2 regions of the Gordonia sp. WA4-43 genome follow, and region 2 is predicted to be linked to the other one. Evidence: predicted binding sites of a transcription regulator. Region 2 holds the regulator's gene; the other holds the start of a gene.

Region 1 (15,185 bases), 160 kb from region 2:
GATTCGGCGTCTTCGACGCCGGCATCGAGTCGGCCAAGAACCCCCGCTACACGATCGAGCCACAGAAGCGCCGCCTCGCGGCCCGTCGCGCCGCGGGAATCACCGACGACTCGATCACCACCGGGCCGCCCGCTCTCTGAGCGGTGCCCACTGAGGCGCGCCGCCACCCGCTGCTCCCTAATCCGAACCCCTGCTCCCTGAGGTGCGAGGAGCGCAAGCGACGAGCCACGAAGGGCCTGGTGAGACACGTTGCGTGACCCTTCGTGGCTCGCTTCGCTCGCACCTCAGGGAGCATGTTTTTCGGACGTTCACGAGTGTTCTTTCGTGGTCCACAACGGCCGCCGACCCCCCGCTCCCTGAGGAGCGCCCGGAGCTTGCGGAGGGCGCGTCACAGAGGGTCTTGGCAACCGAGTCAGCGAACCCGGATACCCGTCCCCGCCACCGTCTCGCCGATCACCGGGTAGCCCGGGACCTCGCCGACCACGAGCAGCCCGCCCGAGGTCTGTGCGTCCGCGAGGAACAGCAGGTCGTCGTCGGAGACACCGGAATCGACCGTGAGGTGCGGCCGCACCCAGTCGAGGTTGCGGCGGGTACCCCCCGACACGAACCCGTCGCGCAGGGCTTCGACCGCGCCGCTCACGGCCGGCACCGAAGCGCAGTCGACTACCGCGCCGACGCCCGACGCGCGGCACAGTTTGTGCAGATGCCCGAGTAGACCGAAGCCGGTCACGTCGGTCGCCGCACGGACGCCGGCCGCGACCGCAGCGATCGACGCATCGCGATTGAGCGTCGTCATCAGGGCGATCGCCTCCTCGAACACCTCGCCCGTCTGCTTGTGCCGGTTGTTCAACAGTCCGACGCCGATCGGCTTGGTCAGGGTGATGGGCAACCCCGGCTCGGCCGCGTCGTTGCGCAACAGCAGGCCGGGTTCGGCCACTCCGGTCACCGCCATGCCGTACTTGGGTTCCGGATCGTCGATGGTGTGCCCGCCGATCACCGGACAGGCGGCCTGCGCCCCGACGTCGAGACCGCCGCGCAGCACCTCGGTCATCAGCTCCATCGGCAGCACCTCCCGCGGCCAGCCGACCAGGTTGATGGCGACGACGGGGGTGCCGCCCATGGCATAGATGTCCGACAGCGCGTTGGCCGCGGCGATGCGGCCCCAGTCGTACGGATCGTCGACGACCGGGGTGAAGAAGTCGGCGGTGGAGAGCACCGCGACGTCGTCGCGGATACGCACTGCCGCGGCGTCGTCGCCGTCGTCGAGTCCGACGATGATGTCGTCGCCGACCTGGCCGGTGAGTCCCGCGACCGCCTGCTCGAGCTCGCCCGGCGGGATCTTGCACGCGCATCCACCACCGTGGGCGTAGCCGGTCAGTCGGATGGGTGTCTCGCTTCGCACGGTCACCGTGTCGAGGGTAGCCCTCCGGTAATCTCCGATGCTGTCCTCCGGCGATCGCTACCATCGGGCTCATGAGGCAAGCAGACGGCGAGTACTACGTCACGGCCGGCGAGCTGCAGGCGTTCTGGGAATCCGGTCACCACTACTGGTACATGCGGGAGGACGGGTCGACCGACCTGTACGCCGACGAACTCGATATCACCCACGGCTGGCCCATCTTCCTGATGAAGCGCGACGAGGAGTGGTTTGCGAAGTGGGGCGGCGACTTTGAGCGTGCCGTCGATGACGATCTCAACCCGAAGTTGATCCGCCACTTCGAGGAACTCATCACCGAGGGCAACTGGCCGCACCGGCAGGACTGACCCGGCCGCACGTCGGATAGGTTGGGACCGCGTGGAGGCGTATGGGTCCTGGTGGGCTCCCCGGTCTTCAAAACCGAGGAGGTCGAGTATCTCGGCCTGGCGGGTTCGATTCCCGTCCGCCTCCGCCAGGGGGGTCGACCGTGACCCCCGCCGGCTGAGCCGGTGACGAGCGAAGCGAGAGCCACCCCCGCCGGCTGAGCCGGTGACGAGCGAAGCGAGAGCCACCCCCGCCGGCTGAGCCGGAGACGAGCGAAGCGAGGAGCCGTGTCGAAGCCCCCCGTCACCGATCCGCGCCGCCGGATTCCGCGGACCGACGCACTATTGGCCCTGCCCGCGGTGTCCGCGGCGCGAGCACGTTTGGGCGACACCGCGATTCGCGACATCATTCGCCAGGCCCAGGACGCGGCCCGCCGCGGCGAGACGCCGCCGGATGACGTCGAGCGGATCATCGTCGAGTCGGTGAGTGGGTCGTATGCATCGTCGTCCCGCGCGGTGCTCAACGCGACCGGCGTCGTCGTGCACACGAACCTCGGGCGGGCACCGCTGTCACCCGCGGCGCTCGACGCCGTCGTCGCGGCGTCGGGTTACGTCGACGTGGAACTCGATCTCGAGTCCGGCACCCGGTCGAAGCGCGGGGCGGCCACCCGCGCCGCTCTCCTACGAGCCTGTCCCGCAGCGGAAGACGCGCTGATGGTCAACAACGGTGCGGCCGCACTGGTACTGGCGACGACCGCCCTGGCGGCCGGGCGTGCAGTCGTCATCAGTCGTGGCGAGATGATCGAGATCGGCGCAGGCTTCCGGCTCACCGAGCTGATCGCGTCGACAGGCGCCCGGTTACACGAGGTCGGCACCACCAACCGCACCCACGCACGCGACTACGCCGACGCCCTCACCGACGACGACGTCGGAGCGATCCTCAAGGTGCATCCGAGCAACTTCCGGGTCGAGGGTTTCACCAGCGAGACCTCGCTCTCCGAGCTACGCGGCCTCGGCCGGGCGCACGATGTGCCCGTCGTCGCCGACATCGGCAGCGGACTCCTGCAGCCAGACCCGCTGCTGCCCGACGAACCCGACGCCACCACGACACTCGATTCCGGCGCCGACCTCGTCATCGCCAGCGGCGACAAACTCCTGGGCGGACCGCAGGCCGGACTCCTGCTCGGCGATGCGGCGCTCGTTCAGCGTCTCGCGAAACACCCTCTCGCACGGGCGGTTCGCGCGGACAAGCTGGCACTGGCTGCGATGGAGGCAACCGTCGGCGGGCCACGACCCCCCGTCTGGGAGTACCTCCACGCCGATCCCGACAGACTTCGCGTGCGCACCGAGCGCCTGGGCACGGCAGTCGGATTCCCGATCGTCGCCCATGACGGACGGGTGGGTGGCGGTGGCGCACCCGGCGTGCCGCTGCCGGGGTGGGCGGTGCGGCTTCCGGTCGCAACGGCCGCCCGCCTACGCGTCGGCGATCCGGCCGTCCTACCCCGCGTTCACGACGACGCGTGTCTGGTGGACCTGCGCTGCGTTCCCGAAGCCGACGACGTGCGGGTACTCGCCGCGATCCGACAGGCTCTGGGCGCGTCGTGAAGTCGCGCTCGTGAAGTACGTGGTGGCCACCGCCGGACACGTGGACCACGGGAAGTCCACACTGGTGCGTGCTCTGACCGGGATCGAGCCGGACCGATGGGAGGAGGAACGACGCCGCGGGCTGACGATCGACCTCGGTTTCGCCTGGACCACACTGCCTTCCGGTGCCGACGTGGCCTTCGTCGACGTCCCCGGCCACGAGCGGTTCATCCCGAACATGCTGGCCGGCCTGGGCCCGGCGCCCGTCGTCCTGTTCGTCGTCGCCGCGGACGAGGGATGGAGCGCCCAGTCCGACGACCACCGTGATGCCGTCGCCGCCCTCGGCATCGAGTACGGGCTGCTGGTCATCACCCGAGCCGACCGGGCCTCGCCCGACCGCGTTCGTGAAGTGATCGATCTGTCGCGTGATCGCCTCAGCCGCACCGGCCTTTCCGATGCGCCGGCGGTCGTGGTGTCGGCGCCCGATCGCGTCGGAATCGACGAACTGCGCACCCGGCTCGACGCCGTCTTGGCCGGGATGTCATCGCCGTCGACCTCGGGGCGTGTCCGGTTCTGGATCGACCGGGTCTTCACCCGCACCGGCGCCGGCACGGTCGTCACCGGCACCCTGGCCGCCGGGACGATCGCGGTCGGCGACACCCTGGACCTGCTCACGGTTGACGGCCGCCGACGACTCGATGTCCGTGGATTGCAGAGCGAGGGTGCAACTCTCACCACCGCGGCCCCGGTCAGCCGAGTCGCGATCAATCTGCGCGGCGTCGGCGTCGACGACGTCTCGCGTGGCGACGCACTCGTGACGCCCGGAGCCTGGCACACCTCTGCTGTCGCTGATGTCCGGCGCGTGAGCGGAATGTCCTTCGAGGAGGCACCGGAACACCTCGTCGCGCACATCGGCACAGCGGCGCTACCGGTCCGGTTGCGCCCCTTCGACGGCGACCACGCGCGTGTGACCCTCGCGCGCGCCGTGCCGATGTCGCGGGGCGATCGGCTGGTCCTGCGCGATCCCGGCCAACGTATCGTCGGCGGCGGCGTCGTGCTGCACCCCGATCCCCCGGCGCTGACCCGACGGGGCGACGCGACGCGACGCGCGGCCTTGCTGGCGGCCATGTCCGACGACGCCGGGGCCGCCGAAGAAGTGCATCGGCGTGGCGCGATGCGCGTCACCGATCTGACGCGACTCGGCCTGGTCGACGACGCCGAGCCCACACCCCACGGCGTACGAGTGATCGGCGAGTGGTGGGTCGCCGAAACCTCCCTCACCGCCTGGGCCGAGCGACTCCGCGCCGCCGTTGTCGATCTACACGACCGAGATCCGTTGTCGGCGGGGCTGTCCGCGTCCGGCGCACCTGCCCTGCTCGGGCTCCCGGACACGACGCTGCTGGCGACCGTCATCTCGGAAGCCGAGCTGTCGTCGTCCGACGGGCACCTGGCGGTCCCGGGTCACAAGCCCTCCCTGGGTGATGCCGACGACGCGGTCAGCGCACTGGAGCGCCGGCTCGCCGACCACCCGTTCCGTGCACCCGAGGCCGATGACCTCACCGCACTCGGCCTGGGCGCCCGAGAACTCGCCGCCGCCGAGCGCACGGGCCGGATTCTCCGATTGCGCGACGGTGTCGTGTTGTTGCCGACTGCCCCCGCCCTGGCGATGCGCACCCTCGCCTCGCTCGATCAGCCGTTCACCACCAGCACCGCCCGCCAGGCGCTCGGAACCTCTCGGCGCGTGGTCATTCCGCTACTGGAGTACCTCGACGCCCGCGGTTGGACCCGCCGTCTTGACGCCGGGCACCGGGAGGTCGTGCGCTGAGCAACGGGCGGTGGTCCTGTAGGACAGGTCGCCGCGTGCATCGCGGGAAGAGCTTCCGTCCGAGGCCCCTACCACACGACACCGACAAGTCGACATCAACGGATATCGTTGCACAACAGTATTTTTGGACTTGCCGCACGTCTGGATTGGTGTACACTCGAACCTACATTCGCAGCAACGGTTCTCGGGGGAGGTGACCGTCATGTTCGATTCCCAGCAGGTCGGCGACACCGACGCGCCTTCGCCTCGTGTGGTCGAGTTGGTGGCCGATCTGCATCGCACCCTGGACAAGTTGCAGTCGGTGGATCTGTCGCCGTGTACCGACACTGAACTCGCTGAAGTGGCCGAGGAGACCGAACGCGCCATCGCGCGTCTGACCGTCGCCGGTGACCGGCAGATCGATCAGGTCGAGGCCCGCGACCTGCCCCGCAAGGCCGGCTGCCGCACCCTCATGCAGTTCATGACGCACCGGCTACGAGTCTCGAACCCGATGCGCCGCCGTAAGCAGATGGACGCCACCGCCCACCGGACCAGCCTCGGCGGCGAGGTCCTCCCACCCGAATACCCCTACCTCGCCGAAGCTTTCGCACAAGGCGCGGTCGGCACCGCGCACGTGCAGGCCACAGTGGACGTCCTCGACCGCATCCCGGCCGCCGTCGACCACGACATCAAGGTCGCCGCCGAGCGACAGATGGCCGAGATCGCCACCGACCACACCCCCGCCGACATCACCCAGCTCGGTGCCCGCCTGCTCGCCCACCTCGACCCCGACGGCACCCTGACCGACGACACCGACCAGAAACGACGCCGCGGCCTGTGGATCGGCCGACAACGCGCCGACGGCACCGCCAAAATCTCCGGCACCCTGACCCCCGCACTCGCCGCCCGACTCACCATGATGTTCGCCGTGTGGGGCAAACCCGGACTCAACAACCCCGACGACCCCGCCTCACCCCAAGGCCCGGCCGGCACCGCCGACCCCGACGCCCTGACCGCCGCCGCCGACCGCGACGGACGCACTCTCGCCCAAACGAATCACGACGCCCTCGACGCCGCCCTGGCCGCCGGTTTCGCCGACGGCACACTCGGCACCTCGCACCGCGGGCTACCCGTGCAACTGATCATCAAGGCCGACCTCTCCGACCTCATCCGCGAAGCCGGACTCGCGACCACCGCCACCGGCACCCTGCTGCCCATCCGGGACCTGATCGCGATGGCCGGTGACGTCCAGCCGTGGTTGGCGATCTTCAAAGACGCCACCACCGTCCCGCTGCACTTCGGGCGCGGCAGACGTCTGGCCACCCCCGAACAGCGCCTCGTCTCCTTCGCCCGCCCCGACGGGGAAGTGTGCTCGGCTCCCGGGTGCGATCAGCCCGCCACCCAGGTCGAGCTTCATCACGCCGAACGAGACTGGGCCAAGGGCGGACTCACCGACATCGATGACCTCGCACCGGCCTGTCCCCGCCACAACCGCATGGTCGGCGACCAACCCGGCCAGTACACCACCCGGATCGTCCGGTCCGGGCCAGACGAAGGCCGCTGCGCCTGGCGACTCAACGTCGAACCCGGCGCACCGCCCAACCCCGAATACATCAACCGCCGACCCGACATACCCAAGCGGTTGCAGGCCCACCTGGCACAGGTGCGGCGAGAGATCCACGGACGCACCACGTCCGGCGATGAGCCACGCCCACATGACGCGCGGAGATCGTGGTTGAAAACCAGCCACGTCATCGACTACCGGCCACCACGACCCGGACCACGCACACCACGGCCCTCACTCGTCGAAGCACACCTCATGGAGTTACTCGCCACCCTGTGAGGGAGCTCGTACCCGCGGTCAGCGTGTGAGGACCACCTTGCCGATCGCCCCTCCGGATTCGGAAACCTGGTGCGCTGTACGAAGATTCTCGATTGTGAAACCAGCCAGTTCGCGATTGACAGTGCTGCGAATCTTGCCGGCGTCGACGAGTTCGGCGACCCGACCGAGAATGTGGTGTTGCGAGTCGTCTTCCGGTGCGAACAACGGCTTCGAGAACATCAGCTCCCAGTGCCAACTCTGGCTCTTGTCTTTCAGCGGGAGGGTATCGAGACCTTCTGGCTCATCGATGGCGACGACCTGACCATGCACGCCCATGATCTCGGCGTAGGACTCGACATTCCCGTCTGAGTGGGGCGAGAAGATGTAGTCCACACCGCGCGGAGCGTATGCCCGCACGTCCTCGCGCAGGCGTCTCGGGTCGACGACGTGGTGGGCACCGAGTCCTCGCGTCCATTCCTGCGACTCAGGCCGTGAGGCGGTTGCGATCACGGTGAGATCAGTCAGGGTGCGGGCCAACTGTATGACCATCGAGCCGACGCCTCCTGCACCCGCCACCACGAGGATCGTTCCCGAGTCCGCGGAATTCACCCGCAGCTTCTCGAACAACGACTCCCAGGCAGTGATCGTGGTCAACGGCAGTGCGGCAGCCGCGCCGAAGTCCAGGGACGACGGTTTGCGTCCGACGATCCGCTCATCGACCAAATGGAACTCGGCGTTCGTTCCCGGCCGACCGATCGAACCGGCGTAGTAGACCTCGTCTCCGACCGCAAACCGCGACACCTCGTCGCCGGTCCCGACGACAATTCCCGCCGCGTCGAATCCCAGAACCCGCGGCGGATCGGAGTCACGCAGTCCTGCACGTACTTTGGTGTCCACCGGGTTGACCGAGACCGCGCGGACCTCGACGAGGAGATCGTGCGGACGGGGGGCCGGCACCGGCATTGTCGCCTCGGCGAAGGCGCTCGGGTCCTCGACGCAGTCCGCGGCGACCGCGACCAGGGCTGTCATCTCTCGTGTCATGGCGCTAAGGTATCCCGACGACCCCAGTTACCCGCAAGGGCTCCTAGTATCTAATGGAAAGCATCGAGGCCAACGTCATGTCAGTGCCGTCCCATCGCGGAGACGCTTACTCTGCATCGTGTCCCTGCCGAGGGATGCTCGACCTTCTCGCCGACAAGTGGAGCGCCCTCGTCATCGGCGCCCTCCGCGATCGACCGATGCGGTTCGGAGAGCTCCGCGTGCGGCTGGACGGAATCAGCCCCAAAGTCCTCACGGCGACTCTGCGTCGGCTGGAGACAGCCGGGATACTCACCCGCACCGTCTATCCGGCGGTCCCGCTGCACGTCGAATACGAACTGACGGAACTCGGGGTGGACGCCGCCGGGCCGCTGGACGCATTGCGCCTGTGGGTAGAGGACAACCTCGACCGTTTCCCACATCAATAGCCGACGCAGACAAAGGGACCCATCCCGAAGGATGGGTCCCTCTGTCGTGCAATGAACTCTGTCTGGCGACGAACTCAGCCGAGTACCAACGATTCTCCGTCGGCACTGACGTTGACCGGCACCACGTCACCGTCCCGGATGTCCCCGGCGAGCAGCTGCTTGGCGAGCTGGTCACCGATGGCCTGCTGCACCAGGCGGCGCAGCGGGCGGGCACCGTACAGCGGGTCGAATCCGCGAGCGCCCAGCCATTCCTTGGCCTTGAGCGACACCTCGAGGTCGAGGCGACGCTGCGCGAGACGCTTCTTGAGCTGGCCGAGCTGGATGTCGACGATCGACACCAATTCCTCCGGGCTCAGGGCGTCGAAGATCACCACATCGTCGAGACGGTTGATGAACTCCGGCTTGAACGCCGAGCGCACCGCCATCATGACGTGATTCTTGTCGCCACCCGCGCCGAGGTTCGAGGTGAGGATCAGGATGGTGTTGCGGAAGTCCACCGTCCGGCCCTGACCGTCGGTCAGTCGACCTTCGTCCAGCACCTGCAGCAGCACGTCGAACACGTCCGGGTGAGCCTTCTCGATCTCGTCGAACAGGACCACCGTGTACGGACGACGCCGCACCGCCTCGGTCAGCTGACCGCCGGCCTCGTACCCGACGTAGCCGGGCGGAGCACCGACGAGCCGTGCCACGCTGTGCTTCTCGCCGTATTCGCTCATGTCGATGCGGACCATCGCCCGCTCGTCGTCGAACAGGAACTCGGCGAGCGCCTTGGCGAGCTCGGTCTTGCCGACGCCGGTGGGGCCGAGGAACATGAACGAGCCGAGCGGCCGGTTCGGGTCCGCGACACCGGCGCGGGCACGACGCACCGCGTCGGACACCGCCTGCACCGCATCCTTCTGACCGATGACCCGGTGTCCCAGTTCCTCTTCCATGCGCAGCAGCTTGGCGGTCTCGCCTTCGAGCATGCGTCCCGCCGGGATTCCGGTCCACGCCGACACGACCTGGGCCACGTCGTCGGGTCCGACCTCCTCCTGCAGCATCACGTCCTGCGACGGATCCGTGCCGGTCTTCTCGATCGCGGCCTCGAGTTCCTTCTCCAGTCCGGGGACACGACCGTACCGCAGCTCGGCGGCGCGTCCGAGATCACCGTCGCGCTCCGCGCGATCAGCCTCGCCGCGAAGCCTTTCCAGCTCCTCCTTGAGGTCTCGGACCGCGTCGATCGCGGTCTTCTCCGACTGCCACCGGGCGGAGAGCTCGTTGAGCTTCTCCTTCTGGTCGGCCAGTTCGGCACGCAGCTTCTCGAGCCGCTCCTTCGACGCTGCGTCGGTCTCCTTCTGCAAGGCGACCTCCTCGACTTCGAGACGGCGGACGATCCGCTCGACCTCGTCGATCTCGACGGGGCGCGAGTCGATCTCCATCCGCAACCGCGACGCGGCCTCGTCGACGAGGTCGATGGCCTTGTCGGGCAGGAAGCGCGAGGTGATGTAGCGATCGGAAAGCGTTGCGGCGGCGACCAATGCGGAGTCGGTGATGCGCACGCCGTGGTGCACCTCGTACCGGTCTTTCAGGCCGCGGAGGATGCCGATGGCGTCTTCGACCGACGGCTCGCCAACGTACACCTGCTGGAAGCGACGCTCGAGTGCGGCGTCCTTCTCGATGTACTTGCGATACTCCTCGAGGGTGGTGGCACCGACCAGCCGCAGCTCACCACGGGCGAGCATCGGCTTGATCATGTTGCCGGCGTCCATCGCGGAATCGCCTGTCGCACCGGCTCCGACGATCGTGTGCAGCTCGTCGATGAAGGTGATGACCTGTCCGGCCGACCCCTTGATCTCGTCGAGCACGGCCTTGAGCCGCTCCTCGAACTCGCCGCGGTACTTCGCACCGGCGACCATCGAACCCATGTCGAGGGAGATGACGGTCTTGTTGCGCAACGACTCCGGCACGTCGCCGGCGACGATGCGCTGCGCGAGACCTTCGACGATGGCGGTCTTGCCGACGCCGGGCTCACCGATGAGGACCGGGTTGTTCTTGGTCCGCCGGCTGAGCACCTGCACGACGCGCCGGATCTCGGTGTCGCGGCCGATGACCGGGTCGAGTTTGCCCTCGCGGGCGGCCGCGGTCAGGTCGGTCGAGTACTTCTCGAGAGCCTGGTAGGTCGATTCGGGATCCTCGGAGGTGACCCGTGCGCTGCCGCGCACGGCGACGAACGCCTCGCGCAGAGCCTGCGGAGTCGCACCGAGGTTGTGCAGCAGTTTGGCGATGTCGGAATCACCGGTCGCCAGGCCGACGACGACGTGCTCGGTCGAGACATACTCGTCGTCGAGCTCACCGGCCAGCTGCTGAGCTGCGGTGACGGCCGCGATCGATTCGCGGGATAGTTGAGGCGTCGAGCTGGCGCCGGACACCGTCGGCATGCGATCGACCAGAGCCTGGGCCTGCGCACGAACGCTCGACGGGTCCACGCCCACTGCCTTGAGCAGCGGCGACGCGATGCCGTCGGACTGATCGAGCAGTGCCACGAGGATGTGGGCCGGTCGCACGTCGGGGTTGCCAGCACTGGCCGCCGCCTGCACAGCAGAACTCAATGCTTGCTGCGTCTTGGTGGTGGGGGTGAAGCTGTCCACTCGCGTGCACCTTTCTCTTAAGTCCAACAGGCTCAAGTATGAGCCATACGCGGTCTACAACGCCAACAGAGTTGAGTGCATTCCGCTCAAGCCTGAAGTTTCTGTGACATAGACCACTTGCTCCAGGATGTCGGGGGTTGGCGATCCCCCGCCCTCACAGCCGTCCAGGCTCGGGACCCGACGCCACAGACTCTCCGGAACGCGACAAACCGATCCGCAGTATTGAACGACGCACAAGTCGGGCGCCTATTCTTGAGCCCGATGTCACAGCTTTCACGCGACAAGAAGAAGCGCCGCGCCCAACGTAAGCGCAAACACGACTCCGGCAGTGGCAACCACTCCAACGTGGTACCGCTTTTCGGCACAGCAAGGCGACACGTTGCTCCCGAATCATTCAAGTCGTGGCTCCGCGATGAGGTCTTCCCCGGCGACGAGGAAGCTGTCACCCACATCGGGGCGTACGCGTTCATCGTGCTCGACGCCGTCGGGCAGACGAACCCCGGTTTCGATCCGCTCTCCTGGACTACCGACGACGTCGACACCATGGTGTCGATGCTCAACCACATCGAGTCGAACCAGCAGCAGGACGCCAAACCGCTCGCCATCGCGATCGAGACGCTGCGCCGCTACCTGGTCGAGACCGGCATGTGGCTCAGCACCGAATCCGTATCGGCCTATGCCGCCGAGCAGTTTGCCCTTGCCTCCGGGCTCGAGTTACGGACCACGACAATCGAGGAGGTCGACGAGGCCACCGAACGCGCTGCCCTCCTGGACACACAGCCCGTCCGGCGGGTCACCGAGCTGTTGGACTGGCTGGGTCCGCACCGCCCCACCACGCAGAGTCGGTGGCTCAAACCGGCCGAGGCCCGCGACCTCGCCCGCCGACTCGACATCGACTTCCCCGCTCACGTCAAGAGCATGAGCGACGTCGCGTCGTTACATCACCTGTGGGGCTTTGCCCAGGCCCTCGATATCGTCGAAGCCAACACCTCGAGCGCACGTCCCGGGCGCGCCGCCCATCTGTGGCGGGAGGAGCCCCGGATCGACGTGCTGCGGGTGGGTCTCACCGCATGGGTTCGGTCCGGCTTTCCTCGGGAATACAACCCCGACATCGACTTCTCGTCGTCCTTGATCGGCGTGGTCATTAGCGGACTCGGCGATTCACCGCTGAGTATCGCCGAGATCAACGCCTGGGTCCCCAAACTCGGACTCAGCGAGTTCCTCGTCGAGGCAATCCATCGTCGGCTCGAGTTGTACATCGAAGAAGGCTGGCTGACGCTCGAGGGCGACAGGTACGTCGTTCCCGTCGCGTTACGCCCTGCCGTGGTATCTGCGCTCCCCCTGCCAGGACCTCCGCAGGACTAGATGGGGCCGGCGGTGCAGGGATCCGCTGACATCCACAGTGCGGGATCGGTAACGGAATCCAGCGCACATCCCGCACTCTGCACATCTGTTCGCGCAATATGGATTGAGTGACCACAGACAACTCCACCGGGCCGGTGATCTTCATCCTCTTCGGGTCGACGGGCGACCTCGCCAAGCGGATGGTCCTGCCATCGCTGTACGAACTCCACCGGCGAGACCTACTCCCCGACGGATGGCAGCTGATCGGCAACGGCCGTGGCGACCGGACCGACGACGAGTTCCGGCAGCACGTGAAGGACGCCATCGAGGAGTTCGGTCCGGGCGGGTCGGTGTCATCGGACGAATGGGAAGCGTTCGCCGAGACCATCCGCTTCGCCGGCGGCGGGTTCACCGTCGACGACCCCGGCCGTCTGCCGGAGGTGATCGACGCGGCCCGTGACGCCGTCGGTGACGGTGCTCAACTGGTCCACTATCTGGCCCTCCCACCGACCACGTTCGTCGACTACACGAAAGCCATTGCCGCGCACGATCTTGCGAATGGCTCCCGAGTCGTCTACGAGAAGCCGTTCGGAACGTCCCCCGACGGCTTCCGGACTCTCGACAAGGCAGTCCACGAATCCCTGGACGAGAAGCAGATCTACCGGATCGACCACTTCCTGGGGAAGGAGAGCACCCAGAACCTGCACGTCCTCCGTTTTGCCAACGGGTTGTTCTCGGGGGTGTGGAACCGCGAACACGTGGCAGAAGTCCAGATCGACGTCCCGGAGATTCTCGACATCGCCGACCGCGCCGCCTTCTACGACGCCACCGGCGCATTCCTGGACATGATCGTCACCCACCTGTTCCAGGTGGCGGCCGAAGTCGCGATGGAACCCCCGGTGTCGCTCGGCGCCGACGACCTGCTCGACGCGCGGGAGTCGGTCATCGCGGCGTTCCGGCCGCTGGACCCCACCGAGGTGGTCTTCGGCCAGTACGAGGGGTACCGCGACACCGACGGCATCCCCGCGGACTCCACCACCGAGACGTTCGCGGCAGTCCGCCTGTGGGTCGACACCAACCGCTGGCACGGCGTCCCGTTCCTGCTGCGGACCGGCAAGATGCTCGACCACAGCTCCCAGCGACTCAGCCTCGTGTTCCGCTCCCCCGCCGACGGTCCGCTGACCGATACCCCGAAGGACGGCACCGTGCTGACCGTCGATCTGGCCGGCGATGGTGCCATCGATCTGGCGGTCACCGTCAAGGAACCGGGTTCGGGCACCGACCTCTCCGTCGCCCACATGACCGAACAGCTCGACGAGGTGGCCGACGGCCTGTCGCCCTACGCCCGACTCATCGTCGACGTGCTGCGCGGCGATCGGTCGCTGTTCACCCGACCCGACGGTCTCGCCCACGTGTGGGAGGTGGCCGCACCGGTGCTGGCGAATCCGCCTGCACCGCAACCGTATGCGGCCGGATCGACCGGCCCCGCGGCCGCCGACGACCTGTGCGGCGGGTCCGGCTGGATCTGAACGCGGACATGAGATCCGGTTGTGGTTTGTCCCGGCTTCCGGCACAAACCACAACCAGATTCCGCAGCGCTCAGTTCAATCGCCCAGGCGCCGGTCGAGATTGATGGCCGCGCTGATCAGCGCGAGGTGAGTGAACGCCTGCGGCATGTTGCCCAGTTGTTCGCCGGTGAGTCCGACCTGCTCGGCATAGAGTCCGAGGTGATTGGCGTGGGTGAACATCTTCTCCAGCGCCAGCCGGGCGTCGGCCAGGCGGCCGACGCGGGTAAGCGCTTCGACATACCAGAACGAGCACAGGGAGAACGTCCCCTCGGCGCCGTCGAGCCCGTCGTGCCCGCCGTCGGTGTCGTACCGGAACACCAGGGAGTCGCTCACCAGTTCTTCCTCGATCCGCTCGAGCGTGCGGAGGAACCGATCATCGGTGGGCGACAACAACTTCACTGCGGGGATGAGCAACAGCGCGGCGTCGAGCCGATCGGAGTCGAGCGTCTGGACGAAGGCCCCCACGTCGTCGTTCCAGCCCCGCTCCATGATCTGCAGGAAGATGTCGTCACGGGCTCGCATCCAACCAGCGACGTCGCCCGGTAGACCGCGCTGACGACTCATTCGGATCATCCGCTCGAGGGCCACCCACGACATCACTCGCGAGTAGACGTAGTCCTGCGGCTTGCTCCGCACCTCCCAGATGCTCTGGTCCGGACGATCCCAGTTGTCGACAAGCCATCCCGCCACCGTGCACAGATGCGTCCAGGACCCGTAGGAGATCCCCGGTCCGTACTTGTTGTACAGGTACACCGAGTCGATGAGCTCGCCGTAGATGTCCAGCTGGAGCTGGTCGGCGGCGGCGTTTCCGACCAACACCGGCGAGGTCCGCCGGTAACCCTCCCAGTGGTCGAGTTCGGTCTCCTTCGGCGGCGGATCCCCGTCGACGGTGTACATCAACCGCAGCGGTCCCAGATCCCCCGCTTCGTCGGCGCCATCGTCGAACCGGCAGGTCAGCCAGTCCATGAAGGCGCCCGCCTCGTCGGTGAAACCCAGCCGCAGTAGCGCGTAGAGCGTGAAGGCGGCATCGCGGATCCACACGTAGCGGTAATCCCAGTTCCGTTCGCCGCCGATCTCTTCGGGAAGCGCGGCGGTCACCGCGGACACCACCGCCCCCGACGGTTCGTGCGTGAGCAGTTTGAGCGTGAGCGCAGACCGGTGCACCATCTCCCGCCATCGGCCCGTGTAGGAGGAGCGCGAGACCCAGTCCTGCCAGAATGCGACCGTCGC
Region 2 (15,185 bases):
TGTTCTCGGCGGCCATGACCGCGGTGATCTCACCGGTGCCGTCACCGTGGTTCTCGGTCCACACGCCGCGTTTGTCGAGCGCTTCGCGGCGCCGTTCGCGGACGGCGTCGGCGTCGTGGCCGAAGACCAGGCGGTCGATCATGTCGCGCAAACCTGACGTCGACCACGACCCGGACCGGGAGCGCAGCAGGTCGGCGATCGATTCGTCGAGCACCTCGATGATCCGGCGGCTGGCGGGGTCGTCGGGGTCGAGAAGGTGATCATCGGACACCAGGTGCGTGCGGCCGATGATCTCGCGGATCTGGTGCGGCCCGATGACACCGTCGCGCAACGTCTCCAACACCCGCGGCAACCGGTCACGAAGACACAACGCCTCGTCGACCAGCATCCCCGCCCGGTAGCGGGTGATCCCGGCCTCGCGCGACACCCGGGCGACGATGTCACCGAAACCGTCCGAGACGTAACTGTTGCCGACAGTGGTCAACAGCCGATCACACAACACCAGGATCGTCTGATAGCGGCACCACGCCAGATACGATTCGCCCGCGCGGATCGACCCCAGACGCTGCATATGGGTGGCGGTGTCGGCATCGGACGGACAAGCAGGATCGACCCCGGCGAGGAACTCGCCCGGCAGATCCGTCCATGCCCCCACAGTGACTCCCCCCGAAGTCGTTGCCACCCGGCCTGGTTGACCGGATCAACTGATACGTCCAAGGTAGACCCGACCACCGACAAGAATGCTCGGCCGAGCCGCTACGTGAGCCCGACGGTGCGAGCGATCCTCTCCGACAACAGATACAGCGCATAGGCGAAGTAAGCCACGATCGCGGCGGGCAGGACCCACAAGGCGGCCACGGCCGCAACGAGACTCGCCGCCCACTGGCGCCCCCACAGCGGCGCGGCGACGAAGATCATCAGCAGGGAGAGCAGGAGAGAGACCGCCGGCGATGATGTCGGCCACGACCAATCGAACAGCAGCGCCCCGCTCGAACCGACCGCCGCGCAGATGCCGACGAGGCTCAGCACCAGCCACCCGACCACACTGAGACGTCGCCATCCGCGGGCGACCCATCGCGTGCGAAGTGCCACGGCCGACCACATGATCCACCGCTTGAGCCAGGGGACGCCGGACGCTCGCATCATCTCGCGGAAGAACCGGTCGGACAGGGTGTCACTCCCGAGCGCGCCGGAGTTGACGGTGCCCGTGATGAGCTCGTCGTGGATGAGCGCCGCGAGTGAGTGTCTGCCGTAAGGGTTCTCGAACCAGCGCAGGAACCGGGGGATCGAGGCGAGGTCGGTGGGGTTGTCGTCGCCGGGCACAAACGCGCGGGCCGCGTCGACGGCGCCCCGCGCATCGGCTTCCGTCTGTCCTCGCTCGACCAGTTGTGTTACCAGGTACTCCTCGACCGCGGGATCGGAGAACCGAAAGGCGTTGCGCACGAGAAACTGTCGCTCGTCGATCTGCGCGATCTCGACCTCGCCACGCCCGGTCGGGTCGTCGACCTCGAAGCCAGACGCCGGCGCGACGCGCCACGGCACCCATCGCGGATCGCTCGGTGTGGTCTTGGTCATCGCCACCTCCGCGTCGAGGGGATGTATCGACCGTAGCCCCCACGCGACCGGGACCGATGGGTAACGGAGGCGCAGCGTGTTGGGGTGGTGGCGTACTGACCACCGTGGAAGTTGCGGGGCCGGGGCCCCGGCGATGGCGAGGTCGAAGAAGCCACGCATCCGTATGACGTTGTGCCCGGAAACCGGGCGCAACGTCATACGCGTTTGAGGCCCCGGCCGACATTGAGCGAACTCCGCTCAACTTTTTTGGCCGACCGGGGAACAATCCGTCGACCACCCCCGTTACACACTTCGAGAAACCTGAGCGACGAAGACTCAAGTCGGTTTGACTCGGATCTACTTTTTCAGTAGGACATGAGTCGGACGCACTGAAGTCCGGTCCCGCAGAGTTTCGCCACGACATCCCCGCGGTCGCGAGACCCCGGGACAAGGACTCGGGTGCACACCCGCAAACTAGGAGGAAGCCAAACATGTCTCGTGCTGTTGGAATCGACCTCGGTACCACCAACTCGGTGGTGGCCGTGCTCGAAGGCGGCGAAGCCGCTGTCATCGCCAACGCCGAAGGCGCGCGGACCACACCGTCCGTGGTCGCGTTCGCGCGCAACGGCGAGGTGCTGGTCGGTCAGCCCGCCAAGAACCAGGCGGTCACCAACGTCGACCGCACCATCCGCTCCGTCAAGCGCCACATGGGCGAGGGCGACTGGACCGTCGAGATCGACGACAAGAAGTACACCCCGCAGGAGATCAGCGCGCGCACGCTCATGAAGCTCAAGCGCGACGCCGAGTCGTACCTGGGTGAGGACGTGACCGACGCGGTCATCACCGTCCCGGCGTACTTCAACGACGCGCAGCGTCAGGCCACCAAGGAAGCCGGCCAGATCGCCGGCCTCAACGTGCTCCGCATCGTCAACGAGCCGACCGCGGCCGCCCTGGCCTACGGGCTCGACAAGGGTGAGAAGGAACAGACCATCCTGGTCTTCGACCTCGGTGGCGGTACCTTCGACGTCTCGCTGCTCGAGATCGGCGACGGCGTGGTCGAGGTCCGTGCGACCTCCGGTGACAACCACCTCGGTGGTGACGACTGGGATCAGCGCGTCGTCGACTGGCTCGTCGAGAAGTTCAAGAGCCAGAACGGCATCGATCTGACCAAGGACAAGATGGCCCTGCAGCGTCTCCGTGAGGCCGCCGAGAAGGCGAAGATCGAACTCTCGAGTTCGCAGAGCACCTCTATCAACCTGCCCTACATCACCGTCGACGCCGACAAGAACCCGCTGTTCCTCGACGAGCAGCTCTCGCGCAGCGAGTTCCAGAAGATCACCTCTGATCTGCTGGAGCGCACCCGCGCACCGTTCCAGGCCGTCATCAAGGATGCGGGCATCTCCGTCGGCGACATCGACCATGTCGTGCTCGTCGGTGGTTCGACCCGTATGCCGGCTGTCACCGACCTGGTGAAGGAACTGACCGGTGGCCGCGAGCCCAACAAGGGCGTCAACCCGGACGAGGTCGTCGCCGTCGGCGCCGCACTGCAGGCCGGTGTGCTCCGCGGTGAGGTCAAGGACGTGCTGCTGCTCGACGTCACCCCGCTCTCCCTCGGTATCGAGACCAAGGGCGGCGTGATGCACAAGCTGATCGAGCGCAACACCACGATCCCGACCAAGCGGTCGGAGACCTACACGACCGCCGAGGACAATCAGCCGTCGGTGCAGATCCAGGTCTATCAGGGTGAGCGCGAGATCGCCTCGCACAACAAGCTGCTCGGCAGCTTCGAGCTCGGCGGCATCGCCCCGGCGCCGCAGGGTGTCCCGCAGATCGAGGTGACCTTCGACATCGACGCCAACGGCATCGTGCACGTCACCGCGAAGGACAAGGGCACCGGCAAGGAGAACTCGATCCGCATCCAGGACGGTTCGGGCCTGAGCAAGGACGAGATCGACCGCATGATCAAGGACGCGGAGGCTCACGCCGACGAGGACCGCAAGCGCCGCGAGGAGGCCGAGACCCGCAACCAGGCGGAGTCGCTGGTCCACCAGACCGAGAAGTTCCTCAAGGAGAACGAGGACAAGGTCCCGGCGGAGCTGAAGGAGAAGGTCGAGGCGGCCGTCGCCGGGGCGCAGGAAGCGCTCAAGGGCAACGACACCGCGGCGATCAAGTCCGCGATCGAGAAGCTGTCGGAGGAATCGCAGGCCCTCGGCCAGGCGATCTACGCCAGCGCCGCTGCCGAGTCCCCCAACGGTGAGTCCGCCGCGGCCGACAGCGATCCCGACGTCGTCGACGCCGAGGTCGTCGACGATGCCGACTCGAAGGAGAACAAGTGACCGCAGGAGCCCATTCGTCGAATGGGTCCGGCGAGGAGCCGGTGACGGTGACCGACCGTCGTCGTATCGACCCGGAGACGGGTGAGGTGCGCGACGAGCCGGCCGCCGGCCCCGGCCCGGCCGATGCCGGACCGGTCGTCGACGAGTCCCAGACGGACGAGCCGCAGGCCGACACCGCAGCCGACGAGCCGGATGCCCGCGTCGCCGAGCTGACGGCCGACCTGCAGCGCGAACGCGCCCAGTTCGCCAACTTCCGGCGGCGTGCCGCCGAGGAGAAGCAGGGTTCGGTCGCCTACGGCAAGCAGATCCTGATCGACAAGCTGCTGCCGATCATCGACGACCTCGACCGTGCCCGTGAGCACGGCGACCTCGACAGCGGTCCGCTGCGTTCGGTCGCCGACAAGCTGACCGGTGTGCTGGCCGCCGAAGGTCTCGTGGCCTTCGGTGCGGCGGGTGACGAGTTCGATCCCGAACTCCACGAAGCCGTGCAGCACGACGGCACCGGCGCGAACCCGGTGATCGGATCGGTGTACCGATGCGGCTACCGCCTGGGCGAGAAGGTGATCCGCACCGCGATGGTGACGGTCACCGATCCCGCTCCCGCGGGCGACGCGCCCGGTGCACAATAGAACGACCGTCGCTCGATCCTGAGTGGGCGAACTCACCACTGATCCCTGAGGTGCGAGGAGCGCAAGCGACGAGCCACGAAGGGCGACGGACCCTTCGTGGCTCGCTTCGCTCGCACCTCAGGGAGCAGGTGGTCGGCTCGCGCCTCAGGGAGCAGGTGGCCCCAACTGAAACTTCAATCCAGACAACAGAACTCAAGGAGGTGACGTCTGGTGGCACCACAACGTGAGTGGTTAGAACACGACTTCTACAAGGACCTGGGCGTTGCTTCTGACGCTTCGGCTGAAGAGATCAAGAAGGCCTACCGCAAGCTCGCGCGCGAGCTGCATCCGGATGCGAATCCAGGTGACAGCGCGGCCGAAGAGCGCTTCAAGCGGGTGTCCGAAGCCCACAGCGTCCTCGGCGATGCCGACAAGCGCAAGGAATACGACGAGACACGCGCCATGTTCGCCGGCGGACGATTCCGCGGCGGCGGCAACGGCTTCCCGGGTGGCTTCCCCGGCGGCGGAACCACCTACACCACCGGCGGCGGTGGCGACTTCGACCTCGGCGACCTGTTCGGCGGGGCGCAGACCGGCGGCGGCGGTGGCGGTTTCGGCGACATCTTCGACGGCCTGTTCAACCGCGGCGGCGGAACGCAACGTACTTCGACGGCGAGCCGGCCGCGTCGTGGCAAGGACCTCGAGACCGAGACGACGCTCTCGTTCTCCGACGCCGCGCTCGGCACGACCGTCCCCCTGCGGGTGACGAGTCCGTCACCCTGCACCACCTGCCACGGCTCGGGCGCCAAGCCCGGGACCAGTCCGCGGGTGTGCGCGAACTGCAACGGTTCCGGGTTCGTGAGCCGCAACCAGGGCGCGTTCGGATTCAGCGAGCCCTGCCAGGACTGCCAGGGCACCGGGTCGCGGATCGACGACCCGTGCACCGATTGCGACGGCAGCGGCGTGAAGGTCCGCGCGCGCACCATCAACGTCCGGATCCCCGCCGGCGTCGAGGACGGTCAGCGCATCCGGCTCGCCGGGCAGGGCGAGGCCGGTCGTCGTGGCGCCCCGTCGGGTGACCTCTACGTCGTCGTGCACGTGACCCCGCACAAGCAGTTCACCCGCAGCGGCAACGACCTTCGGGTGCAGCTGCCGGTGCGGATCTCCGAACTCGTTCTCGGAGCGACGGTCTCGGTTCCGACCCTGGAGGGTTCGGTCGGGGTGAAGATCCCGCCGAACACCACCGACGGCCGCACGCTGCGCGTGCGCGGTCGTGGGGTGCCCAAGCGCTCCGGCGGGGCGGGCGACCTGCTCGTCACCGTCAAGGTCGCGGTTCCGAACAAGCTCGACGAGGCCGCGGTCGAGGCGATGCGCGCCTACGACCAGGCCGAGCGGGCAAGCGGTTTCGACCCGCGGGCGGACTGGGGGCGATGAGTCATGGCCGGTGCGAGCAACTTCGACGGCGACGGCGCGACCTTCCTGATCTCGGTGGCCGCCGAACTCGCCGGCATGCACGCCCAGACCCTGCGGACCTATGACCGACTGGGCCTGGTCACCCCGCAACGGACGAGTGGCGGTGGTCGCCGCTACTCGTCCCGCGACGTCGAACTCCTGCGCGAGATCCAGCGTCTCTCGCAGGAGGAAGGCGTCAACCTCGCGGGCATCAAACGCATCATCGACCTGAGCAATCAGGTCGAGGCGCTCCAGCACCGCGTGCGCGAGCTGACCGACGAGGTGCAAGCGTCGCGGACCCGCCGCGGCGGCGAACTCGTCCCGGTGCCGCGCACCAACGCCCTGGTCGTTTGGCAGCCGCGACGCAAACGCACCACCGACTGACGTGGTTTCGACGCGAGCCCACGGACGTGCGTAACGTTGAGCGTATGGCTTCTGAACCCGTCACCACCGTCGACTCCGGCCCGCACAAGGTCTCGCGCCGGGTCGTCGTGAACGCCCCGGCCGCCGATGTGTTCGCGCTCGTGTCGAATCCGCATCGGCATCCGGAGCTCGACGGTTCCGGCACGGTCCGCGACACCCCTGTGGACGGGCCCGAGACGCTGACCCGTGGGGCGCGTTTCAGCGTCGGGATGAAGCAGTACGGCGTGCCGTACAAGATCACCTCGACCGTCACCGACTTCGAACCCGGTCGGGTCGTCGAATGGCAGCACCCGATGGGGCACCGCTGGCGGTGGGAACTCGAGTCGACGTCACCGACCACGACCGCGGTCACCGAGACCTTCGACTACTCGACGCTCCGGGTACCGAAGATCATGGAACTCATCGGCTACGACAAGAAGAACGGCAAGGGGATCGAGGGCACCCTGCGGGCCCTCGCGGCCCGGTTCGCCTGAGCCGGACCGCCGATGGACTCCGCCACCGGTACGTCGACCGAGTCCGACGCCTCGGATGAACCCGTCGTCGTCCTCGGTGTCGTCGCCGCGCCGGGCCAGGCGATCGGCCTGGCGCGCAAACTCGTCGACGACAACCTCTCCGACCATGTCCAGACGAACTTCCCGGGCGCACGCTGGCAGGTCGAACTCGTCGAGGCCGGACTCGTGCAACCGCCCGCGGGTGATGCCGAGATCGTGGATGCAACGAGAGATCTACTGCTCGAACGCGAGTGGGATCTGGTGGTCTGTCTGACCGACCTGCCGCTGCACGTCGGCAAACGCCCGGTGGTGGCGCACGCCAACGCGGTCCACGGAGTGGCGGTGCTCTCGGTGCCCGCCCTCGGCGCGACCGGGGTGCGGCAGCGGACGCGCGGGATCATCACCGGGCTGGTCGGCCAGCTCCTCGGTGCCGACGCCGACGACCTCCGCGAACACCAGAAGTCGCCGACGCGATCGGCGCTGCGCCACCGTGTCCGTCAACTCGGGACCGACGTCGAGGACGAGGGCACCGCGTTCACCGCCCGCGTGCTGACGGGCAATCTGCGTCTGCTCACGGGCATGGTGCGGGCCAATCGGCCGTGGCGGCTCGCACTCGGGCTCACCCGCGCCCTCACCGGGGCGATCGCGGCCGGGGTCTTCGCACTCGTCACCGCCGACATCTGGCTTCTCGCAGACACTTTCGGTGGGATTCGCCTGACCGGGGTGGCGCTCGGCTCGATCATCGCAATCACCGCGACGCTGATCATCGGCGCCGACCTGTGGGAACGTGGCACCTCCCGTCAGACGCGCGAACAGGTGGCGCTGTTCAACATCGTCACCGTGATCACGGTGGTCCTCGGCGTCGGCGCCTTCTACGCGGCGCTGTTCGTATTGTCCGCCCTCGGCGCACTGTGCCTGGTGGTGCCGCAGGTCTTCGGTGCGACGCTCGGCCACCCGGCCGGTTTCACCGACTATCTGGAGGTCGCCTGGCTGACGTGCTCCCTCGCGACCGTCGGCGGTGCCCTGGGCGCCGGCCTGGAAACCGACGAGGCGGTGCGCGACGCCGCCTACACGCAGCATCCCGCGGAGCCCATCTGAGTCGGTGTACCTGCACAGCCGGGTGTACGAGGACCGCAGGCGAGCCGCTAGGCTTGCGGGTCAGAACGCCACAGCAAGGTCGGCGACGGGAGGTGAACCATGTCCGAGGTACCGGCAAACGGTCCGATGCCAGGGTTCGTGGTCCTGGGTATCTCCGTCGTCGACGACCAGATCAGCTCGGTGGTCCGCGACGCCGACGGCCACGTCCTGGCGAGCAATCTCGTCGACCTTCCGGACGCGTCGGCGGCCGGTGCCGAGGCCGCGATCCTCGAACTCGTCGATTCCGTCCCTGTGGAGGTCGACCGCATCGGGATCTCGGCGTCCCGCGCAGACGTCCGCGATCACCTGGCTCGGGCCTTCGCGCCGGGCGCCGGCACCGGGCCGTCGTGGACGGAGAAGGTCGTCGTCACCGGCTATGCCGCCGCACTCGCCGAGATCGCATGCACGCATGCGACGCGCGGTGGGGTGGTGGCCGTCGTCGACCTGGATCGCGATGCCGCGCCGGCCGCCGGCACGACCCTCGCCACCGTCGACACGTCCTCCGGCGCCGTGCTCGGCACGACCGACTTCGCGCCGGGCGAGGTCGCCTCGGTCACCGACCCCGACGCGGCGACCCGGCTCGCGACGGCGGTCACCCGCCTGCCGCGCGGGCGTGACATCACGTCGGTCATCGTGGTCGGCCCCGGCGCGCAACTCCCCGGCATCGCGCCGGCCTTCGAGTACGCGGCGCAACGCCCGGTCACCGTCGCGGACAACCCGGCGCTGGCCTCGGCCCTCGGTGCGGCCGACGCCGCGGTGGTAGCCGCGGCAGCACCCCCCGTCGCCCCGCGGACGTCGACGGGACGTCGCTGGTGGTTCGTCGGCGCCGCCATCGGCGCGGCCGTGTTCCTGGCCGCCGTCGGGATGACGCTGATCCTCACCGCCGAGTCGACGGTCGCCGAACCCGCGCCCGTCACCGTGACCGAGACACCGGCAGCGGTCACCTCGACCCAGGAGGCGACGGTCACCGAGACCGAGACTGAGACCTCCGTCCGCACGACGACGGTCACCAGCACCCCGCGTCCGGTCACTCGAACGGAGACGGTGACCGAGTCGGCTCCCGAGACGTACACCGTGACCGAGACCGAAACGGTCACGGCTCCGGCCGGCGGCGAGCCGAGCCTCGAAGTCCCCTGAGCCGCAACCGGTTCGGGGAAGTCAACTCTTGTGCCGGCTCAGAACACCGGGTCGTGCTGGATGCGGCTGGCCCGGACGCCCGCGATGATCAGCGTGCGTCGGGTGTTCTCGATCATCTGCGGTGATCCCGCGATGAGCACCTGACGGTCCTGCCAGTCACCGGACCGGGCCACGACGTCGGCGAGGGTGCCGATCTCGTGGTCGATGCCGAGCTCGGCGGGTGTCGCCACCGCGTTGATCCACCACGGATCGCTCTCCTCCTGGGACACGGCGGTGACCCGCAGCCAGGGATTGGTCGACGCGATGCGGCGCAGGACGGTCAGGTCGTAGAGCTCGCCCGGGTAGCGCATGCCGTAGAAGATGTGCGTCTCCGGCGAATCCGCGCGCATGGACATCTCGATCAACAACGCCCGCAGCGGTGCGAGCCCGGTCCCGCCCGCCACCATGAGGACCTTGCTGTCGCGGTCGACGTGAAGCGTCCCGTGCCCCTGGGCGAGGGTCCACACATCGCCGATGCTGGTCTCGCTCACGATCGCGGTGCTGACCGTTCCACGGGGGATCGCACGCACGTGGAACTCCAGTTCACCGGCCGGGTTGGGCGGGATGGCGGGGGAGAGATTGCGCCACTGCTTGGGCCATTGCGGGATGTGCACCTCGAGGTACTGGCCCGTGTTGAACGTCAGCGGCGAGTGGGCGAGGAGTCGGACGACCGCGAGGTCCCGGGTGATCCGGTACTTCTCGACGACCTCGGCGGTCCAGCGCGCAGGATGGGTCGCGCTCTCGGCCGCGCCCCGCATGACCCCGGTGACCAGCATCATCGCCTGCGAGACGGTCTGTTCGGTCTCGGCGTCCCAGTAACCGGCCATGAGGCTGCCGAACTCGCCCATCAGGGCGGCGTACATCACGTGGTAATGCTCGGGCTCGACTCCGAACTTGCGATGGTCGCGTCCGAGCTGCGCGAGGAACTCCACGAGTTCGGCGTGACCCGACTCGGCTGGGATCGCTTCCAGCACATGGTCGATGACCCGATGGAAGGCCACTCGCTGGGCCGCCATCGACACCCCGAACAGGTCACGCAGGTCGGGATCGATCGCGAACATCCGGGTGTAGACGTTGGTGACGAACCGGTCGGGCTGTCGATTGACAGCCGTCCGCAGCTGATGCAGCGCGTGGCGCGTATGTGTCGCCATCTCGAAAAGATCACACCTCCGTCGCGGATCGTCTCCCCACCCGGTTCAAGAGACCCACACTAGTCCTTCAACACGTCACAATTCAGGATCCGGCATCCCATGTCGGACAGTGATGAGGTATGGCAAGGTACGGGGATGACGTCCCTCGAAGGGGTCCTCACGGGCATCGTTGATGCCCATGTGCAGCACTGGAACCCGCGGCGTACCCCGTGGGCGGCCACGCGGGCGTCGCGGCTGTACGGGTTCGTCCCCACCTTGGGCGACCGGGTGTTTCCGCTCGTGGTCTCGCGTGCCGACCGCGAGTACATCCTGACCCCGCGCACCGTGGCCCGGGCCTACGAGCCGCGCCAGTACGCCACCGATGCGGCGCTTGTGCCGACCGTGGTGGGGGTACCGATCGACACGGTGGTGCACGTCGAGTCGCATTGGCGCCGCGAGGTCGCCGACGCCGCGGAGCCCCCGGTGGACAGCACCGCCGTCGAGGAGACCCGATATCTCGAGAGCCTGCCGTTCGGCCAGGCCGGCACCCCCCGCCTCGGCGCCGTCATCTCGCACGGCGATCCGCGGACCCGCACGTTCGCGACCATGCTCGACGAACAATTCGCGGCCTCCCCGCGGTTCCGTGGCATCCGCATCGTCGCGTCCCGACATCCTGATCCGCGCGTCCGCGACGGCGGGGACACCGACAACCTGCTGTCCTCGACGGCGTTCCTCGAGGGGTTCGCCGAACTCGCGAGCCGCGATCTGGTCTTCGAGGCGTCGGTGTACTCCCATCAGCTCTACGACGTGATCCTGCTGGCCCGGGAGTACCCGGACACGACGATCGTCCTCGACCACTTCGGCATCCCGGCGGGGGTCTTCGGTCCCGTCGGTGTCCGCACCGGCGCGACAGCCGCTGCGCGCGCGGACATCTGGCGATTGTGGCGAGAACGGATGACGACCCTGGCGAACCACCGCAACGTCGTCGTCAAACTGTCGGGTTTGGCGATGCCGATCCTGGGTTACGGTCACGAACGGTGGGGCAACATCGGCGGTCAGGCCACGCTCGCCGAGATGATCGGTCCCTTCGTCGAGCACATCGTCACTCATTTCGGGTCGGACCGCATCATGTTCGGGTCCAACTATCCGATCGATCGGCCCAACGCCGCGGTCGACGTGCTGGTCGGCGCGCTCGTCGACTGTGTGTCCCAGTGGGGTTCGGAGGCTCTGCGGAAGATCTTCCGCGACACCGCTGTTCGTGTCTATACGATCGATGACGCGGCGGGTTGACCGCTCACCGGCCGCGGGGCCACCAGGTCGAGCGTTGCGGCGACTCCGGCACGGGCACGTCCCGCATGAGCCGGGTCAGGATCTCGACGAGGGCGGTGCACGAGGGATACCGGTCCTCCGGTGACTTCGCCAGCGCCTTGGCGAAGATCGAGTTCATCGCCGACGGCAGCCAGGGGCGGCGTCGGGTGAGTTTCGGCGGGTCGTCGTTGAGGTGGGCATAGGTGATCGCGAAAGCGGTGTTCCGCGGATACGGCGGTGTGCCCGTGATGAGTTCGACGAGTGTGCACGCGAATGCGTAGAAATCGGTTGCGGGGGTGAGCTTCTGGGCCTGCAGTAGTTCGGGCGAGGCGTAGCCGATGGAACCCTGCACACGACCGTTGCGCGCGAGGGGACGGGTGTCGTCGAGGAACTGGGCGATCCCGAAGTCCGAGAGGTAGGCGTCGAGGGGTGTACCCACAGATCGCGGGGTGCGGGAGAGGAGGATGTTAGCGGGTTTGACGTCGCGATGCAGGATGTCCTGCGAATGCGCATGATCCAGCGCATCGGCGATCTGCATCGCCACCCGCAGGATGGTGTCCATGTCCGGCTCGTCGCCGCGCTCGGGGACGAGGGCGGTCGCCGCGGGGCCGCCGATGTACTGCATGGTCAGCCACATCGACGGCAGGTGCCGCGGCCCGAGCGACCCGCGCGGGGAGGCGATCTCGCCGTGCTCGATCATGCGCACGATGTGCGGATGATCGAGCAGCGACGCGATCCCGAATTCCCGCTCGAAGCGCTCCCGGACGCGCGCGTGGTCGGACGCGTTCGGGTGCAGGACCTTCAGGGCCAGCGGCCCGTCGCACGACGGGTCCCCGTCGTCGCCGGTGCGATGGACCCGGAACACATCTGCGCTCGCCCCGCCACCGAGGAAGTCGTCGATGGTGAAGCCGGCCACGCTCTCGCCAACCTCGAACACCCTGCCAGGGTAGTGGCGTTCGCGGGCCGGCGGCGGTAACCGCGGGGTCAGCGAGCCGGGGTCAGCGAGCCGGGGTCAGCCGGAAGATCGGGAACCGCCGGCCCTGCGCGGTCTCGGTGTACTTCAGGAACTGCTCGGATGCCGAGATGAACTTCTGCCACGCGGGTTCCCAGTCGTCGCCCTCGACTTCGGTCACCGCGGTGTCGAGACGTTCGACGCCGTTTGCCGCCGGCGCCTCCACGGCGACCGATTCGGGATGGGCCCGTAGGTTGTGCACCCACGCCGGGGCCTTCGGCGAGCCGGCGTACGAGCCGATGACCAGCCAGCTGTCGGCGTCGGGCAGGGCGAACAGGGGACTGATCCGCGGCTCGCCGGACTTGGCGCCCAGCGTGTGCAGGAGCACGAGGTTCTTGCCGAAGCCGGCGGTGTCCACATGCCCGTTGTTGGAGCGGAACTCGTTGATGACGGTCGCGTTGAAATCGTTCACGTCGCTCATTGTCGCGGTGCCCGGCATTTCCGGCCATGTATCAATCTGAAACCGTGGTCGTTCGGTCTGCGAATACTCTGAACAGATGAGTGTCGACCCGAGTTCGCTGGCCGCTTCCCTTCCCGACGGCATGGTGGTCACCGACGCCGACATCGTGGCCGGCTACCGGCAGGACCGTGCCGCCGATCCGACGGCCGGCACCCCGCTCGCACTAGTTCGGCCGACCACCACCGCCGAAGTGCAGGACACCGTTCGCTGGTGTGCCGCCAACGGTGTCCCGATCATCACGCGGGGTGCGGGTACGAGCTTGTCGGGCGGATCGACGGCCGTCGACGGCGCGATCATGCTCTCCACCGAGAAGATGCGGGACATCGACGTCGACCCGGCGACGCGCACCGCCGTCGTCCAACCCGGACTGTTCAACTCGGAGGTGAAGGCCGCGGCCGCCGCGTCGGGACTGTGGTATCCGCCGGACCCGTCGTCGTTCGAGATCTGCTCGATCGGGGGGAACGTCGCCACCAACGCCGGCGGACTGTGCTGCGTCAAGTACGGCGTCACCACGGACTACGTCCTGGGTCTGGAAGTCGTGCTCGCCGACGGCCGGGCGGTACGCGTCGGCGGCAAGCAGCTCAAGGACTCCGCGGGCCTGCCGCTGACCAAGCTGTTCGTGGGCAGCGAAGGGCTGCTCGGGATCATCACCGAGGTCACCTTGCGGCTGTTGCCACCGCAAGGCCCCGCGAGCACCGTCGTCGGCGTGTTCGGTTCGGTGCACGACGCCAGCCGGGCGGTGCTGGCGGTCACCGGGGACATGCGTCCCGCGATGCTCGAGTTCATGGACTCGGTCGCGATCAACGCCGTCGAGGACCTGTTGCGGATGGGCCTCGACCGGGAGGCCGGGGCGCTCCTCGTCGCCCAGTCCGACGCCCCGGGTGCGGCCGGCGCGGCCGAGGTCGAGTTCATCCGGAAGGCGTTCGAGTCCAACGGCGCCGGCGAGGTCTTCGCGACCGACGACCCCGTCGAGGGCGAGGCGTTCACCGCGGCCCGCCGCGCGGCGATCCCGGCGGTGGAGAAGCTGGGATCGTTGCTGCTCGAGGACGTCGGCGTACCGCTGCCCTCGTTGCCCGACCTCATCGACGGTGTCGCCGAGATCGCGGCCGGGAACCGGGTGATGATCTCGGTGATCGCCCACGCCGGCGACGGCAACACGCACCCGCTGATCGTCTTCGACCCCGCCGATGTGGACGAGGCGACGCGCGCCCAGGTCGCCTTCGGTCAGATCATGGACCTCGCGATCGACTTGGGCGGCACCATCACCGGCGAGCACGGGGTGGGACGACTGAAGAAGGGCTGGCTGCCCGACCAGGTGGGGCCCGACGTCATGGAACTGACGGCTCGGATCAAGCAGGCTCTCGACCCCGACGGTCTGCTGAACCCGGGCGTGCTGTTGTAGGTGGGCGGCCTCCGGTGGACCGGGAGGCCGCGGTGCGCCCCGCCACCACATAGGTGTCGCGGCCTGCGGCCTTGGCGTCGAAGAGCGCGTCATCGGCGACATCGAACTCGTGCCGGATGAAGGCGTCGGCGTCGTCGGCGGACATGTGGCCGCCCGGTGTGACCCCCACGGCGATGCCCAGGCTCATCGTCGCGGTCGCACCACCGGGGATCGTGATCCGCCCCGCACGGATGCGTTCGGCGAGCGCGCGCACCGAGGTCTCGTCGGCAAGCGTCGCGATCGCGAACTCGTCACCGCCGAGTCGCGCGGCGATGGCCTTCTCGTCCGTGGCCCCTTGCAGAATCGCCGCGACCCGCTCCAGGACGTCATCACCCATCGCGTGACCGTGTTCGTCGTTGATGGCCTTGAACCGGTCGACATCCGCGGTGACCAAGGCGAACGGGTGGGCGGGGCTGCGACGGAGCATTGTCGTCGTCGCGTAGATGAAGCCGCGACGATTCAGCAATCCGGTGAGCGAATCGGTATTCGCCATGATGAGCTGATGTTTCAGCGATCGCTGGAAATCAGATGTGTAACTGCGATGAAGGGCCGTGGTGCCATTGGTGACGACCAATAATGCGAGTGTGGTGAACAGGACGTTCAACACCGGAGTGCCATCTGCCCATGACATGAGGCCCATCGCGCAGACCGCGATGC

The links. Region 2 encodes HspR, which represses chaperone genes until heat shock. Its sites were predicted from a motif close to ANNTGAGTNNNNNNNACTCANNT; they were not measured.
Region 1: clpB (ATP-dependent chaperone ClpB) is a predicted target of HspR. The motif match lies at 11,113-11,135, and genes of this name have one in related genera.

What each region holds. Positions count from the first base shown of each region.
Region 1 covers NZ_CP084736.1:2,452,566-2,467,750, forward strand. The annotation lists gene nrfD (NrfD/PsrC family molybdoenzyme membrane anchor subunit) at 1-140, shown strand, start outside; gene selD (selenide, water dikinase SelD) at 413-1,408, opposite strand; gene LEL84_RS10995 (hypothetical protein) at 1,474-1,764, shown strand; tRNA gene LEL84_RS11000 (tRNA-Sec) at 1,798-1,892, shown strand; gene selA (L-seryl-tRNA(Sec) selenium transferase) at 2,029-3,345, shown strand; gene selB (selenocysteine-specific translation elongation factor) at 3,356-5,149, shown strand; gene LEL84_RS11015 (HNH endonuclease signature motif containing protein) at 5,352-6,971, shown strand; gene LEL84_RS11020 (zinc-binding alcohol dehydrogenase family protein) at 6,990-7,991, opposite strand; gene LEL84_RS11025 (winged helix-turn-helix transcriptional regulator) at 8,126-8,416, shown strand; gene clpB (ATP-dependent chaperone ClpB) at 8,491-11,043, opposite strand; gene LEL84_RS11035 (hypothetical protein) at 11,305-12,408, shown strand; gene LEL84_RS11040 (glucose-6-phosphate dehydrogenase) at 12,516-13,916, shown strand; gene LEL84_RS11045 (glycoside hydrolase family 15 protein) at 13,992-15,185, opposite strand, start outside.
Region 2 covers NZ_CP084736.1:2,610,095-2,625,279, reverse strand. The annotation lists gene LEL84_RS11780 (HNH endonuclease signature motif containing protein) at 1-655, opposite strand, end outside; gene LEL84_RS11775 (DUF1353 domain-containing protein) at 757-1,575, opposite strand; gene dnaK (molecular chaperone DnaK) at 2,046-3,890, shown strand; gene grpE (nucleotide exchange factor GrpE) at 3,887-4,519, shown strand; gene dnaJ (molecular chaperone DnaJ) at 4,730-5,932, shown strand; gene LEL84_RS11755 (heat shock protein transcriptional repressor HspR) at 5,936-6,334, shown strand; gene LEL84_RS11750 (SRPBCC family protein) at 6,379-6,846, shown strand; gene LEL84_RS11745 (hypothetical protein) at 6,859-7,962, shown strand; gene LEL84_RS11740 (hypothetical protein) at 8,062-9,138, shown strand; partial or broken gene LEL84_RS11735 (FAD-binding oxidoreductase) at 9,177-10,337, opposite strand; gene LEL84_RS11730 (amidohydrolase family protein) at 10,464-11,597, shown strand; gene LEL84_RS11725 (serine/threonine-protein kinase) at 11,602-12,552, opposite strand; gene LEL84_RS11720 (nitroreductase/quinone reductase family protein) at 12,614-13,039, opposite strand; gene LEL84_RS11715 (FAD-binding oxidoreductase) at 13,125-14,489, shown strand; gene LEL84_RS11710 (sensor domain-containing diguanylate cyclase) at 14,437-15,185, opposite strand, start outside.